DNA from 2 places in the Pandoraea sp. CB10b_02 genome. Region 2 is predicted to be linked to the other one. Evidence: predicted binding sites of a transcription regulator. Region 2 holds the regulator's gene; the other holds the start of a gene.
The links. Region 2 encodes sigma-54, which starts transcription at its own class of promoters, with help from an activator protein. Its sites were predicted from a motif close to TGGCANGNAANCTGCTTT; they were not measured.
Positions count from the first base shown of each region.

Region 1 (6,545 bases), on a different contig from region 2:
TCCTTGACCGCGGCGGGCAGCCCGCGCAGCGCCTTGAGCTTGGCCTTGTAGCCCTTGAGCTCGGCCACGCTCGGCAGCTTGCCGTACACCAGCAGATGCGCGATCTCTTCGAACTCCGAGCTCTGGGCCAGATCCAGGATGTCGTAGCCGCGATAATGCAGGTCGTTACCCGAGCGGCCCACGGTACACAGGGCGGTATTGCCGGCGCTCACCCCGGACAGGGCAACGGATTTCTTCGGCTTGAAGCCGGTGGCGGTCGTCTCGCTCATGCTCATTCCTCCAGATCAGGGATTCGGTTATTTCTGCTGTGCGAACAGCGCGTCGAGCTTGTGCTCGTATGCGTGATAGCCGATGCTCTCATAGAGCTCGGCACGCGTCTGCATGGTGTCGAGCACGGCCTTTTGCGTGCCGTCGCGGCGAATCGTCTGATAAACGTTCTCCGCAGCCTTGTTCATGGCGCGGAAGGCCGACAGCGGATACAGCACCAGGCCAACCTGCGCGCTGCGCAGCTCCTCCACGGTAAACAGCGGCGTGGCGCCGAATTCCGTGATGTTCGCGAGCACGGGCACCTTCACGGCGTCGGCGAACTGGCGGTACATCGGCAGTTCGGTCATCGCTTCCGGGAAGACCATGTCGGCGCCCGCTTCCACGCACGCGCAGGCGCGGTCGATGGCGGCCTGCAGGCCTTCCACGGCGAGCGCGTCGGTACGCGCCATGATCACGAAGTTCTCGTCGGTGCGCGCGTCGACCGCGGCCTTGATGCGATCGACCATTTCCTGCTGGCTTACGATGGCCTTGCCCGGCCGGTGGCCGCAACGCTTCGCGCCGACCTGGTCTTCGATGTGCATCCCGCCCGCGCCGAACTTGACGAGCGACTGGACCGTGCGCGCAATGTTGAACGCCGACGGGCCGAAGCCGGTGTCGACGTCCACGAGCAGCGGCAGATCGCACACGTCGGTGATGCGGCGCACGTCGGTCAGCACGTCGTCGAGCGTGGAGATGCCGAGATCGGGCAGGCCCAGCGAGCCGGCGGCCACGCCACCGCCCGACAGATAGATCGCCTTGAACCCGGCGGCCTTGGCCAACAGGGCATGGTTGGCGTTGATGGTGCCGACAACCTGCAACGGTTGTTCGGTCTTGACGGCCTCGCGCAAGGCGGCGCCGGCGGAGCGAATGGTGTGCGTCACTGGAATCCCTCGGTCGTGGGTCGCGTGCATGCGGCGGGGCTGCCCCCGCTGCGCCCGCACACGGGTTGAGATGTGGCTTCATCGGTAGCAATGGGCGTGCCAGCCTGGCGCCGGGCGTGGCCGCATGCGCCGTGCGGCAGTGCTAACGCCTTCATTTGGCAGCGGAAATCCGGCGCCGGCATGACGCTCACGGCAAGTGCATGTCGCGCAGGAGATGTCGCGGCTCGTCGCACGATGTTTCACATTGAAACATGCAATGAAACAAATCATTGCAATGTGCTACGATCTGTCTCATTCACCCGTTTTCGCCGCCCGACATGCCGAATCGCCCTGCCTCCGGTCTGCCACCGCAAGTCCCACCACCGCGCTCCCCGCACCTGCCGGCTTCCGCGGCCGGCTTGCCGCGCGCCGGACTCGCGCAGCCCGCCACGGCGGTACGCAAGCCCGTGATCTGGGCCGTAGGCATCAGCAAGCTCGGCGAGTTGTATCGCGACATCGTGCCGGACTACGCGGCGCACGCCGAAGTGCAGATCATCGACAAGGGCTACGAAGCGGTGATCGAGGCGCTGGAGCGTCTGCCGGCCGGCAGTGTGGACGGTATCGTCGCCGCCGGCTCGAACGGCGCGTTCCTGCGCGAGCGTCTGGTGCTGCCCGTCGTCCTCGTGAAGGTCACCGGCTTCGACGTCATGCACGCGCTCGGCCGTGCTCGCCGCGCGTTGCCCGCGGACTCGCCGGCCTCGCGCATCGCACTGGTCTCATACGCCCGTCCCGCGCCGGAATTCGAGCGGTTCAGAAGCGCCTTTCATCTCGACGTTGCCCAGCACGCCTACTTCGACGCGCACGATGCCGAAGACCTCGTACATCGCCTGCGTGACGAGGGCATCGAGGTCGTGGTCGGCCCCGGGCTCGTGACCGAACTGGCCGAACGTGCAGGTATGACCGGCGTCTTCCTCTACTCGCAGGACTCGGTGCGCGCCGCCTTCGACACCGCGCTCGAAGTCGCGCGCTTCGGACGCATCGAGGCGCAGCGGCGCGAGCGGCTCGACACGGTGCTGCGACACCTGCACGAGGGTGTGGCGGCGGTGGATCTGAACGGACGGATCGAGGCGATCAATGCGGCGATGGCTGGCATGCTCGGCGTGACGGTAGCCGACGCGGTCGGTCGCCCGCTCGATGCCATCGCACCGGCGCTCGACATCGGGCGCACGCTCGAGAGTGCGAGCGCCGAACTCGAGGCGATCGTGTCGATGGCGGGCAAGACCTGGGTCATCAACCGTATCCCGCTGCTCGACCAGGGCACGCTCACGGGTGCACTGCTCACCTGCCAGGACTCGCAGTCGTTCGCGCGCGTGGACCGTTCGCTGCGCTCGCGCCATCGCCCGCGCCACCTCGTGGCGCGCTACCGGCTCGACGATCTGATCGGCGACTCCGCCGCCATCGCGCACGTCCGCGCGCTTGCGCGCCGTTACGCGCAGACCGATTCCACGGTGCTCGTGCACGGCGAGAGCGGCACCGGCAAGGAACTGCTCGCGCAAGGCATTCACAACGCGAGCCGGCGCCGGGACTATCCGTTCGTGGCGATCAACTGCGCGGCGTTTCCGGAAACCCTGCTCGAGAGCGAGCTGTTCGGCTACGAGGAAGGGGCGTTCTCCGGCGCGCGGCGCGGCGGCAAGGCGGGCCTTTTCGAGACGGCCCACAACGGCACGATTTTCCTGGACGAAATCGGCGAAATGCCGATGCCGCTGCAAACGCGCCTGCTGCGCGTGCTGCAGGAGCGCGAGGTATTGCGGCTGGGCGCGACGGAGCCCGTGCCGTGCGACGTGCGCGTGATCGCCGCCACACACCGCGATCTGCGCCAGCAGGTTGCCCAAGGGCTGTTCCGCGAAGACCTCTATTACCGGCTGAACATCCTGCGCCTGGTGCTGCCGCCGCTGCGCGAGCGCATGGACGACCTGCCGCGCCTCGCCCCGCTCTTTCTCGAACGGGCGCTCGCCCGCGCCGGGGCGCGCATGAGCGTCGACGCGCTGCTCGCCACGCTGCTGCCGCTGCTCGCCACCTATCGCTGGCCGGGCAACGTGCGCGAGCTGGAAAACCTGCTGGAACGAATTGCGGTGGTTTGCGCCGACGTGGTCGACGCGCGCGAGATCAGTCGCGCACGACTCGTCGAGATCGCGCCGGAGCTGGGCCCGAATGCGGCATCCAGCGCCGGGCCGGCGTGGCCCGCGACGCCGCAAGGCGAGGCGGCGGGCACGGCGCCCGCGGCGGGCTTCGCCGGCGCAGTCGCGCACGACGCCGCCGCGCCACTCAGCGGCCGCGCGCGGCGCGCGGCGGCCGAACTCGCGCGCATCCGCACGACGCTCGCCGCCTGCGGCGGTGATCGCGCGGCGGCGTGCGAGGCGCTCGGCATCAGCCGCTCGACGCTCTGGCGAAAATTGCGCGACGCGCCGGGCGACTGAGCCGGACGCATCGCCATGCGCCGTCAGTGCTGGTGACGGATGCGCTCCCACATTTCGTGCCAGTCAAGCCGCTTGTGCGCCGAGGGCTCGTCGTGATGCGTTACCCAGAAGTGATCCACGAGCATGCCGATGGCGAAGCCGACCAATAGCGCCACCAGCATCATCGAGACATTGATCATGGACATGGCAGCCTCCCGCTGATCCGGATCACATCTTCATTCTAGGCCAGCGCTTTCATGCCGGCAGGGGGATTTCGCGGGCCAAGGGAGCCAGCGTGGCCAGGGGGCTCATCGACGCATCGGTCGGCCAGCCGTCGACGGACCATAAAAAAAACCGGGGCCGAAACCCCGGTGCTGCCCATGCGCATGCGCTCACCGGGAAGCGAGCGCCATCGCGATGGCTTACCACGTGGCGATCAGCGCGCCATTGAATTTGGTCTTGATGAACTCCTTCACCTCGTCGGAGTGATAGGCGTCGACCAGTTGCTTGACCCAGGGCTTGTTGGCGTCCTGCGCGCGCACGGCGATCAGATTCGCATACGGGCCTTTCAGGTCTTCGATGGCGATGGCGTCGCGCTGCGGAACCAAACCGGCTTGCGCGGCGAAGTTGGTGTTGATCGACGCGGCGTCGAGGTCGGGCAGCGCGCGCGGCAACTGGGCAGCTTCGAGTTCCACGATCTTCAGCTTCTTCGGGTTCTCGACGATGTCGAGCGGCGTTGCGTTCTTGCCCTCGAGGCCGGCGCGCAGCTTGATCACCCCTTCCTTCTGCAGCAGGAGCAGCGCACGGTTGCCGTTCGACGGATCGTTCTGGATACCGACCTTGGCGCCATTCTTCAGGTCCTTGAGCGACTTCACCTTCTTCGAATAGAAACCCAGCGGCGAGACGTAGGTGAGACCGGCGCTCACGATCTTGTAGCCGCGGTCCTTGACCTGGCTGTCGAGGAACGGCTTGTGCTGGAAGCCGTTGGCGTCCAGATCGCCCGCATCGAGCGCGGCATTCGGCTGTGCGTAGTCACTGAATTCGATGATCTTGATTTCGAGACCGCGCTTGTGCGCGACCTGCTTCACAACCTCGAAGATCTGCGCATCCGAGCCGGCCATCGTGCCGACCCTCAGGGGCTTCTCGGGCGTCTGGGCCGAAACGCCAAAGGCGGCCAGCGCGAACGTAGCGCCGAGCAATGCGTTGATCAGTTGACGGGACAGCATGTGCGATTTCTCCTTTTGCTTATGAACGCCTGTTGGGCGCCTGTTCGGTGTCGGGCGGACCGGATGAGCCCGCGGCGGCCGCGAGCATCGCGACCCAGACCCCGGATGCTGCCACAGATGCGGGTATACGCGAAATACATTATCGGCATTTCCATATCCTCCGCCGGTGGCGATAGCGTCGGTAAATGACAAAAAAAACGCCCCTTCGGACTACCGAAGGGGCGCATCGCCGGGAGAACCGCCTGAGCACGGGCCGGGGGGAGTGGCACGGCTGGCGGGGCACCGCCAGCCGGTCGCGCCAGGAACCAGCGATCAACCTGCAAGACGCGTCGTGCCGTTGTTCTGAATGTCGGCCAGTTCCCGCACGCGCTGTGCCGAACGCGTGCGGGGCCGCCCGTCACTGGCTCAGGGGCACGGCTCTTCGCCGTTCTGACCATTCATCTGGCAGCCCCCGCCGCCACCGAAACCTGCGGGACCGCCGAACGCGGCAAGCCCATTGCCGCCCGCTGCGCCTCCGATACCGATACCACCGGGGCCGCGGGCGCCCACACCGCCACCGCTCGCCCCCGCGCCAACGCCGCCGCCAACGCCGCCACCGGTGCCGCCACCGGTGCCGCCTCCGCTGCCACCACCGCCGCTGCCACCGCCGGTGCCACCGCCGCCACCGCCGCCACCGCCGCCACCGCCGCCGCCACCGCCGCCGCCGCCACCGCCACCGCCGCCGCCGCCGCCGCCGCCGCCGCCACCGCCGCCGCCGCCGCCGCCGCCACCGCCGCCGCCGCCGCCGCCACCCGGGCCGCCGCCGCCGTGGCCACCATGGCCGCTGCCGCAGCCACAGCCGCCGGCACCGCCGATACCGCCGATACCGCCAGTGCCGATGCCGCCTGGGCCACCGAATCCGCCGAATCCTCCCACGCCAATGCCACCGCCGCCAAAACCGATACCGCCCCCTCCGCCGCGCCCGCCGCCGCCACCCGCGGCATGGGACGCATGGATCGAAATGCCGCAAAGCATGACGGCTGCCGCCGCACCCACCAAAGTCGCCTTGAACCCGTTCATGGTTCCCTCCCCGCGCACGTGACGCCTCGTCTCAGAACACGCGGCACCCCGCCATAAGGTGCTGCGTTACGGCCTCAGCGCGTCAACGGGAAAACGCGGGCAATAGGGAACCCGCCCGTGCCAACGTGCACAGGAGAGCCTTGCCAACGACCTGCGGGAATTCCGGGTTGGCGCTTCGCCATACGCGATTCACATACGCGAATTCCGTGCCAATCGCCTCAACCCGTTGATTTGCAAAGAACTAATAACTCAACTTGCGAGATATCGCGACGCATCGTGCGGAAAATGTATCGTTCATGAAACGCTTAAATTCCCGCAGTTCGCCCGCGTCGCACAGGCGCATCGCGCCGCAGGTCAGTTTGCCTCGATCAGTTCCGCCGACGACTCGCGAAGGCATGCAGCGAACAGCTCCGCCGCCGGCGGCATTGTGTCTTCACGCCAATACAGAATCGCTTCGCCCAGGGGCGCGAGCGGCGGGAGGGGCAGCACGCGCATCGTGCCGCGCTGCACGTAGCGCCGCGCGAGCGAGAGCGGCAGGATAGACACGAAGTCGCCGCCACGCAGCAGCGACAGGTTCAGCGCCAGTGAACTGGACTCGATCGCCGGGCGCTGCAGCGCCACGCCGTGCTCGGCCAGAA
Region 1 is NZ_NJGW02000005.1:190,747-197,291, forward strand. It holds gene prpC (bifunctional 2-methylcitrate synthase/citrate synthase) at 1-269, opposite strand, end outside; gene prpB (methylisocitrate lyase) at 297-1,187, opposite strand; gene prpR (propionate catabolism operon regulatory protein PrpR) at 1,634-3,643, shown strand; gene CDN36_RS07630 (hypothetical protein) at 3,667-3,828, opposite strand; gene CDN36_RS07635 (MetQ/NlpA family ABC transporter substrate-binding protein) at 4,045-4,848, opposite strand; gene CDN36_RS07640 (hypothetical protein) at 5,286-5,840, opposite strand; gene CDN36_RS07645 (LysR family transcriptional regulator) at 6,262-6,545, opposite strand, start outside.
Region 1: prpB (methylisocitrate lyase) is a predicted target of sigma-54. The motif match lies at 1,272-1,289, and genes of this name have one in related genera.

Region 2 (6,545 bases):
ACGAGCACGCTCGCTTCCTGGCGAAAGCGCGCGCCGAGCGTCTCGGCGATGAAAACGGAGCGGTGCTGCCCGCCCGTGCAGCCGATGGCCACCGTCAGATAGCTGCGGTTGTCGCGCATGAAGCTCGGTAGCCACTTTTGCAGATACGCGCCGATGTCGTCGATCATTTCGGCGACCTCGGGAATGGCCGACAGGAAGTCGATGACCGGCTGATCGCGGCCGGTGAGCGGCCGCAACTGCGTGTCGTAGTAGGGATTGGGCAGCGAGCGCACGTCGAAGACGAGATCGGCGTCGAGCGGCACCCCGTGCTTGAAGCCGAACGATTCAAACATCAGCGTAAGCCCGGTGTGATCGTGCTGCACGAACTCGCGGATCCAACGGCGCAGCGCACTCGCGCGCAGATTGCTGGTGTCGATCTGGTGACCGAGTTCGGTCACGCTGTTGAGCATTTCGCGCTCTTTCTCGATCGCTTCGACGAGCGAGCCGTTGGCCGAGAGCGTGTTGTCGCCCACCGAGAGCGGATGGCGGCGGCGTGTCTCGGAGAAGCGCTGCACCAGGGTTTGCGTGTTGGCGTTGAGGAACAGCACGCGCACATCGTGGCCGAAGCGGCGCAGACCGCCGATGATCGGCGGCAGATCGGCAAGCGAGCCGCCGCTGCGCGCGTCGATGGCGACGGCAAGCCGCGTGTAATTCTGCGTTTCGAGATATTCGGCAAGCTCAGGCAGAAATCGCGACGGCAGGTTGTCGACGCAGTAATACCCGGCGTCCTCGAGGACATTCAGGGCGAGCGACTTGCCGGAGCCCGATACACCGGTAATGAGTACGATCTTCATGACATTTCCCGAATACAACCATCATGGTAAGCGATTGTGTCTCACGGGTGTCGAGCGGCGGGCTGTCCGGGCGTTGCGCTCTCCTCGGCAATGCTCGGCAATTCACGGCAAAGGTACGCAATTCCAGGAGTTTCCGGCCGCTCCGGCCCGTTTAGGCCCGTTTAGGCCCTTTCCAGCCTCGCCGCCATTCCAGCCATTTCCAGCCCTTTTCAGCCCTTTTCAGCCGTTTTCAGCCGTTTTCGTCCGTTTTCGAACCTTCCGGCCCTTCCGGCCACTTCCCCGCGACCACGGGGTGATTCCGACTGCGCTTCGCAAACGAAAACGGCGCCCGGAAGGGGCGCCGTTCGGCGTAGATTGGCGTCGATGCCTCAGGCGGCCGGCTTGTTCGACAGACAGGACTTCATGAACGCCTTGCGGTCGTCGCCCTTCTTGTCGCCCGCTTGCGCGTTGCAGGTCTTCATCTTCTCCTGCTGCGTTTGCTTGGCGGACGCGGCCGGCTTGTTCGACAGGCATTGCTTCATGAACGCCTTGCGATCGTCGCCCTTCTTGTCGCCGGCCTGCGCGTTGCACGCGGTCATCTTGTTTTGCTGTGCGTTGGCCTTCGGGGCTGCCTCGGGCGCGGCGGCGCTTTGGGCGAACACGGGCGACGCGAGCAGCGGGGATACCAGGAGCAGTGCAGCGAATGCTTTCTTCATGATCGTCTCTCCATTAAGGTCGACACGCACGGGGAAGAACCGCGTGGCGATTACAACATGAAAGAAAACGCGCCGCAATCGCGCTGCGTTGACAGAAAACCGCATGCAATGCGGTAAACCCGGAGACGCGGCTCAGAGCAGTTTGCCCTGCATCCCGTCGGGATCCTGCATGGCCTGGCGCTGGCGCTCCATGAAGTCCTTGAGCGTGTCGATGCCGCGCAGTTGCAGGATCGTGTTGCGCACGGCGGCCTCCACCAGCACGGCGAGGTTTCGCCCGGCGGCCACTTGCAGGATCACCTTGTTGATGGGCAAGCCGAGGACATCCACCGTCTGCGCTTCGAGCGGCAGGCGCTGGAATTCGCCGTCAGGGCGGCGCACCAGTTGCACGATCAGCTTGAGCTTCATTTTCCGGCGCACGGCCGTCTCGCCGAAGATGGTCTTGATGTCGAGCAGGCCCAGCCCGCGCACTTCCAGCAGGTTTTGCAGCAGTGGGGGGCAGCGCCCTTCCACGAAATCGGGGCCCAGCCGCACGAAATCGACCGCATCGTCGGCGACCAGGCCGTGGCCGCGGCTGATCAATTCCAGACCGAGTTCGCTCTTGCCCAGCCCGGAGTCGCCGGTGAGGAGCACGCCCATGCCCAAAATGTCGATAAAAACGCCGTGCATCGTGCATCGCGGGGCGAACACGCGCGAAATGTACAGCCGCAGGCTGTCGATAACCGATGCGGTGGAGAGCGGGGTGGTGAACAGCGGTGTGGACGACCGGGTGCAGCGCAGCACCAGATCGGGCGGCGCCTCCAGTCCGTCGGCGACGACCAGGAACGGCGGCTCCAGGGCGATGACCTCGCCCATGTGGCGCTTGCGGTTCTCATCGCTCAGGCGCTGGTAATAGCGCAGTTCCGCCTCGCCGAGCACCTGAATGCGGTTCGGGTGGATGAGGTTCAGGTGACCCACGAGGTCGGCGCTGGAGGTGGCGGTGGCCACGCTCTCGGGCGTGAACCCGCGCTCCCAGCCCTCGTGGCCGGTGAGCCACGACAGACGCAGCGTCGCGGCGTTGTCATCGAAAATGCTTTGCGCGTTGATGCCGGTCAGTTCCACCGCGTCGCCTCGTTCGGTTGAGTATGGGAGCTACGGGACTCGAAGTTGGCGGCGGCTCAGGGCTGCCAGTTCGCCAGGGCCGTGTGAACGTCGTCGGCGCTGGGCGCGTTGCTCAATGTCTCGCGCATCAAGCGATCGGAGAGCAACTGCGCGATTTCGGACAGAATCTCGAGATGCTGCTGCGTGGCCTGTTCCGGCACGAGCAGGAAAAACAGCAGGGAGACGGGCTGGCCGTCGGGCGCCTCGAACGGAATCGGGTCGTCCAGACGCACGAAAGCCGCCATCGGATGCTTGAGTCCCTTAATGCGGCCATGCGGGATCGCCACGCCTTCGCCGAGCCCGGTCGAACCCAGGCGCTCGCGCGCGAACAGGTCGTCGGTGACGAGCGCGCGCGACAGTCCGGCGTTGTTCTCGAACAGGAGCCCGGCTTGCTCGAAGACACGCTTCTTGCTGGTGACGGACAGTCCAAGCAGGATATTGGACGCAGGTAAGAGTTTGACTAAACGGTTCATCTTGTAATGCGGGCGAACGCGTAGTCGCCCTCCAACCCCCGATTGACCTCGCATTATAGACCACCCGTAGGCGCGTCAGCCGAGACGCGTCGCCCCATACAAAAGGGGCCGTTCAACGGCCCCGCGGTGGGTGATGCCAGACTTATGACAGACGTAGATTCGCTCGTGTGGTTCCGTGCGGGCTTGCGTCAGTGACAGTCGATGCGACTACCTCGCCGGAAAGGAATTATTGGAGCGGTTCCGCCTCGGGCGGCTGTTGATGCTTGAGGGCTTCGCGACCATGATTCTGCACCTTGTCCTTGTACTGCATTACCTTGCGGTCGAGCATGTCGATCAGCTTGTCGATGGCGGCATACATATTTTCGTCACACTTTTCGACGAAAATTTCCTTGCCCTTGAGATACACGGTGACGCTGGCGATCTGGCGTCCGGCCTTCTCCTTGGTCTTATCGACAGAGAGGATCACCTCGGCGCCGATGAGCTGGTCGAAGTGCCGCAACACGCGTTCAAGCTTGTTGACGACGAATTCGCGCAGGGACGGCGTGAGCTCGAGATGGTGTCCACTGATCTTCAGATTCATAGCTGCTCTCCTTGCTGAAATGCCGAAGTGCAGGCCGCGTCATGAGCGGCGCTGGCTAGCGGGAGTGCGAGCCATTGACGTGACGCAATGTCGCACTGCGGCGTGATGCCCCAGCGAGCCAACATGGCGCACCAGGACTGTCCTACAAAGATTTGCGCAAGTTCACTGCGGGGATTCGCATGGCCTCGCGGTACTTCGCGACGGTGCGCCGCGCAACCACGAATCCTTGCTCTGCCAGCAGCTCCGCGATACGACTGTCGGAAAGGGGGCTTTGGGGGTCTTCTGCTCCTATCAGTTGCTTGATGAGGGCGCGGATGGCTGTCGACGACGCAGCCCCTCCGGCTTCGGTGGCCACATGCGACCCGAAGAAGTACTTGAGCTCGAAGGTTCCAAATGGAGTGAGCATGTACTTACTCGTAGTCACGCGTGAAATCGTGGATTCATGTAAACCCAGCGTATCAGCAATCTCACGTAAAACCAAGGGCCGCATGCCGATTTCGCCATGCGTGAAGAAGTTCTTTTGACGCTCGACAATGGCCTGCGCCACACGCAGGATCGTGTCGAACCGCTGCTGGATGTTCTTGATCAGCCAGCGCGCCTCCTGGAGCTGCTGCTGGAGATTGCCGGTGCCCGGGTCGTTGCGGTTGTTGCGCAGGATGCGCGCGTACATCTCGTTGATGCGCAGGCGCGGCATGACTTCCGGGTTGAGCTCGGCGCTCCAGCCGCTGCCCTGCCTGCGCACCAGTACGTCCGGCACGACGTAATCGGCGGGCGGCGAGCCGTAGGCGGCGCCCGGGAACGGGTCGAGCGAGCGGATCAGCTGGTGCGCGGCGCGCAGTGCGTCTTCGCTCACGCCGAGCAGGCGGCGCAGCCGCGTGTAATCGCGTGCCGCGAGCAATTCCAGGTGATCGCAGACGATGCGCAGCGAAAGCGTGCGAACGCCGCTCGCGGGCAGCCGCTGCAGTTGCAGACGCAGGCATTCGGCCGGATTGCGGGCGCCCACGCCCGCCGGATCGAAGCTCTGCAGCAGCGCGAGGGCGGCGTTGATCTCCTCGGTCTCGAGCGCCAGCTCTTCGGGCATTTCCGCCTGAATTTCGTCGAGCGTGGTGCCGAGATAGCCGTCTTCGTCGAGCGATTCGATAAGGAATTCGACCAGCGCGCGATCGCGCGGGCTGGCCTTGGTCACGCGCAACTGGGCGAGCAGGTGCTCGCGAAGGTTGGGATGATCGACGTGCAGCTGGGGGCGAGCGTTGTCGTCGTCGTCCGAAGCGCTGCCCGTCCGGGCGAAATCGTTCAGGCTCCAGTCGCTGCCGTTATCGCTCGCCCCGTCCTCGAAGCGGGTTTCGCCGTCGAGTTCGCGGGCGTCGTCGTGGCCGTTGGCGGTGTCGGGGCCGTCGTTGCTGCTGCTCGCCGACGTGCTCCGTTCGTTGCGCAGCGACCCGTCCGTGCCCACGCGCACCGAGCCGGCGAGCCAGTCGTCTTCTCGCTCGAGCATCGGGTTCTGGGTAAGGGCGTGCTCGACTTCCTGCTGGAGTTCGAGCGTCGACAGTTGCAACAACCGAATCGATTGCTGCAACTGCGGCGTGAGGGTCAGGTGCTGCGAGGTGCGAAGTTGAAGAGTCGGTTTCATAGCGTGTCTCGCCTTCATTGTAGAGGCTTTGTCACGCCAACGGAACCGGCCCGGCGCCCTATCGGGGGCAGGGTTTACATGCGAAAAATTTCCTTTACATCCGGAAATTCTCGCCCAGATAGACGCGCCGCACGCTTTCGTCGGCCACGATCTGGTCGGGGGTGCCGGCAGCCAGCACGGAGCCTTCGCTGATGATGTAGGCGTGATCGCAGATGCCAAGCGTCTCGCGCACGTTGTGGTCGGTAATCAGGACACCGATGCCACGGTCTTTCAGAAAGCGCACAATGCGCTGGATTTCCAGCACGGCAATCGGATCGACGCCGGCGAAGGGTTCGTCGAGCAGGATGAACCGGGGCTGCGTGGCCAGCGCACGCGCGATTTCCACGCGACGGCGCTCGCCGCCCGAGAGCGACATTGCCGGGTTCTCGCGCAGATGGCTCACCTGCAGTTCGTCGAGCAGCGCCTCGATGCGGCGCTCGATCTCGTCGCGCTTGAGCGGCTTGCCGGCGGCATCGACCTGCAGTTCGAGCACGGCGCGGATGTTGTCCTCGACCGTGAGCTTGCGAAATACCGACGCTTCCTGCGGCAGGTACGACACGCCCATGCGGGCGCGCTCGTGGATCGGCAGTTCGCTGATGAGATTGCCGTCGAGCTGGATTTCGCCGTCGTCGGCGGGCACCAGCCCCACGATCATGTAGAACGAGGTGGTCTTGCCCGCACCGTTCGGCCCGAGCAAGCCGACGACCTCGCCGCTCTTCACGTCGAGCGAGACGTCCTTGACGACGGTACGCGCGCCGTACTGTTTCTTGAGCGAGCGCACGACGAGCGCGCTCGGCTTGCCCGACGGGCCGGCGCCCGGATTGATGCTGGAGGCGTTGCTGGCAGGATTACTCACGCGGATTCCCGATGCTTTTGGAGGGGGACAGCGGCGGCAGGTCGCCCTTGGGCGCCGCGGCGGGCTTGCTCGCCCCGCCCGGCTGCGCCTGGTTGGCCCCGGTGGCGTTGCGCGGCGCGAGCGTGGCGCGCACGCGGCCCTTCGGATTGTTGGCGTTGACCTGATCGGCGCCGCTGTTGGCGGTGTAGACCTCGTTGTAGGTGTCGTAGGTGATCACGCTGCCGTGAATCTCGTCGAGCACGCGCGTGCCGCCGGCCAGCCGCTTGAGCGTGGCCTGCGTGGTGAGCGTGGCGACTTCGGTC
Region 2 is NZ_NJGW02000004.1:111,311-117,855, reverse strand. It holds gene rapZ (RNase adapter RapZ) at 1-833, opposite strand, end outside; gene CDN36_RS05625 (PsiF family protein) at 1,202-1,528, opposite strand; gene hprK (HPr(Ser) kinase/phosphatase) at 1,661-2,626, opposite strand; gene ptsN (PTS IIA-like nitrogen regulatory protein PtsN) at 2,683-3,138, opposite strand; gene hpf (ribosome hibernation-promoting factor, HPF/YfiA family) at 3,365-3,718, opposite strand; gene CDN36_RS05605 (RNA polymerase factor sigma-54) at 3,861-5,348, opposite strand; gene lptB (LPS export ABC transporter ATP-binding protein) at 5,443-6,213, opposite strand; gene lptA (lipopolysaccharide transport periplasmic protein LptA) at 6,236-6,545, opposite strand, start outside.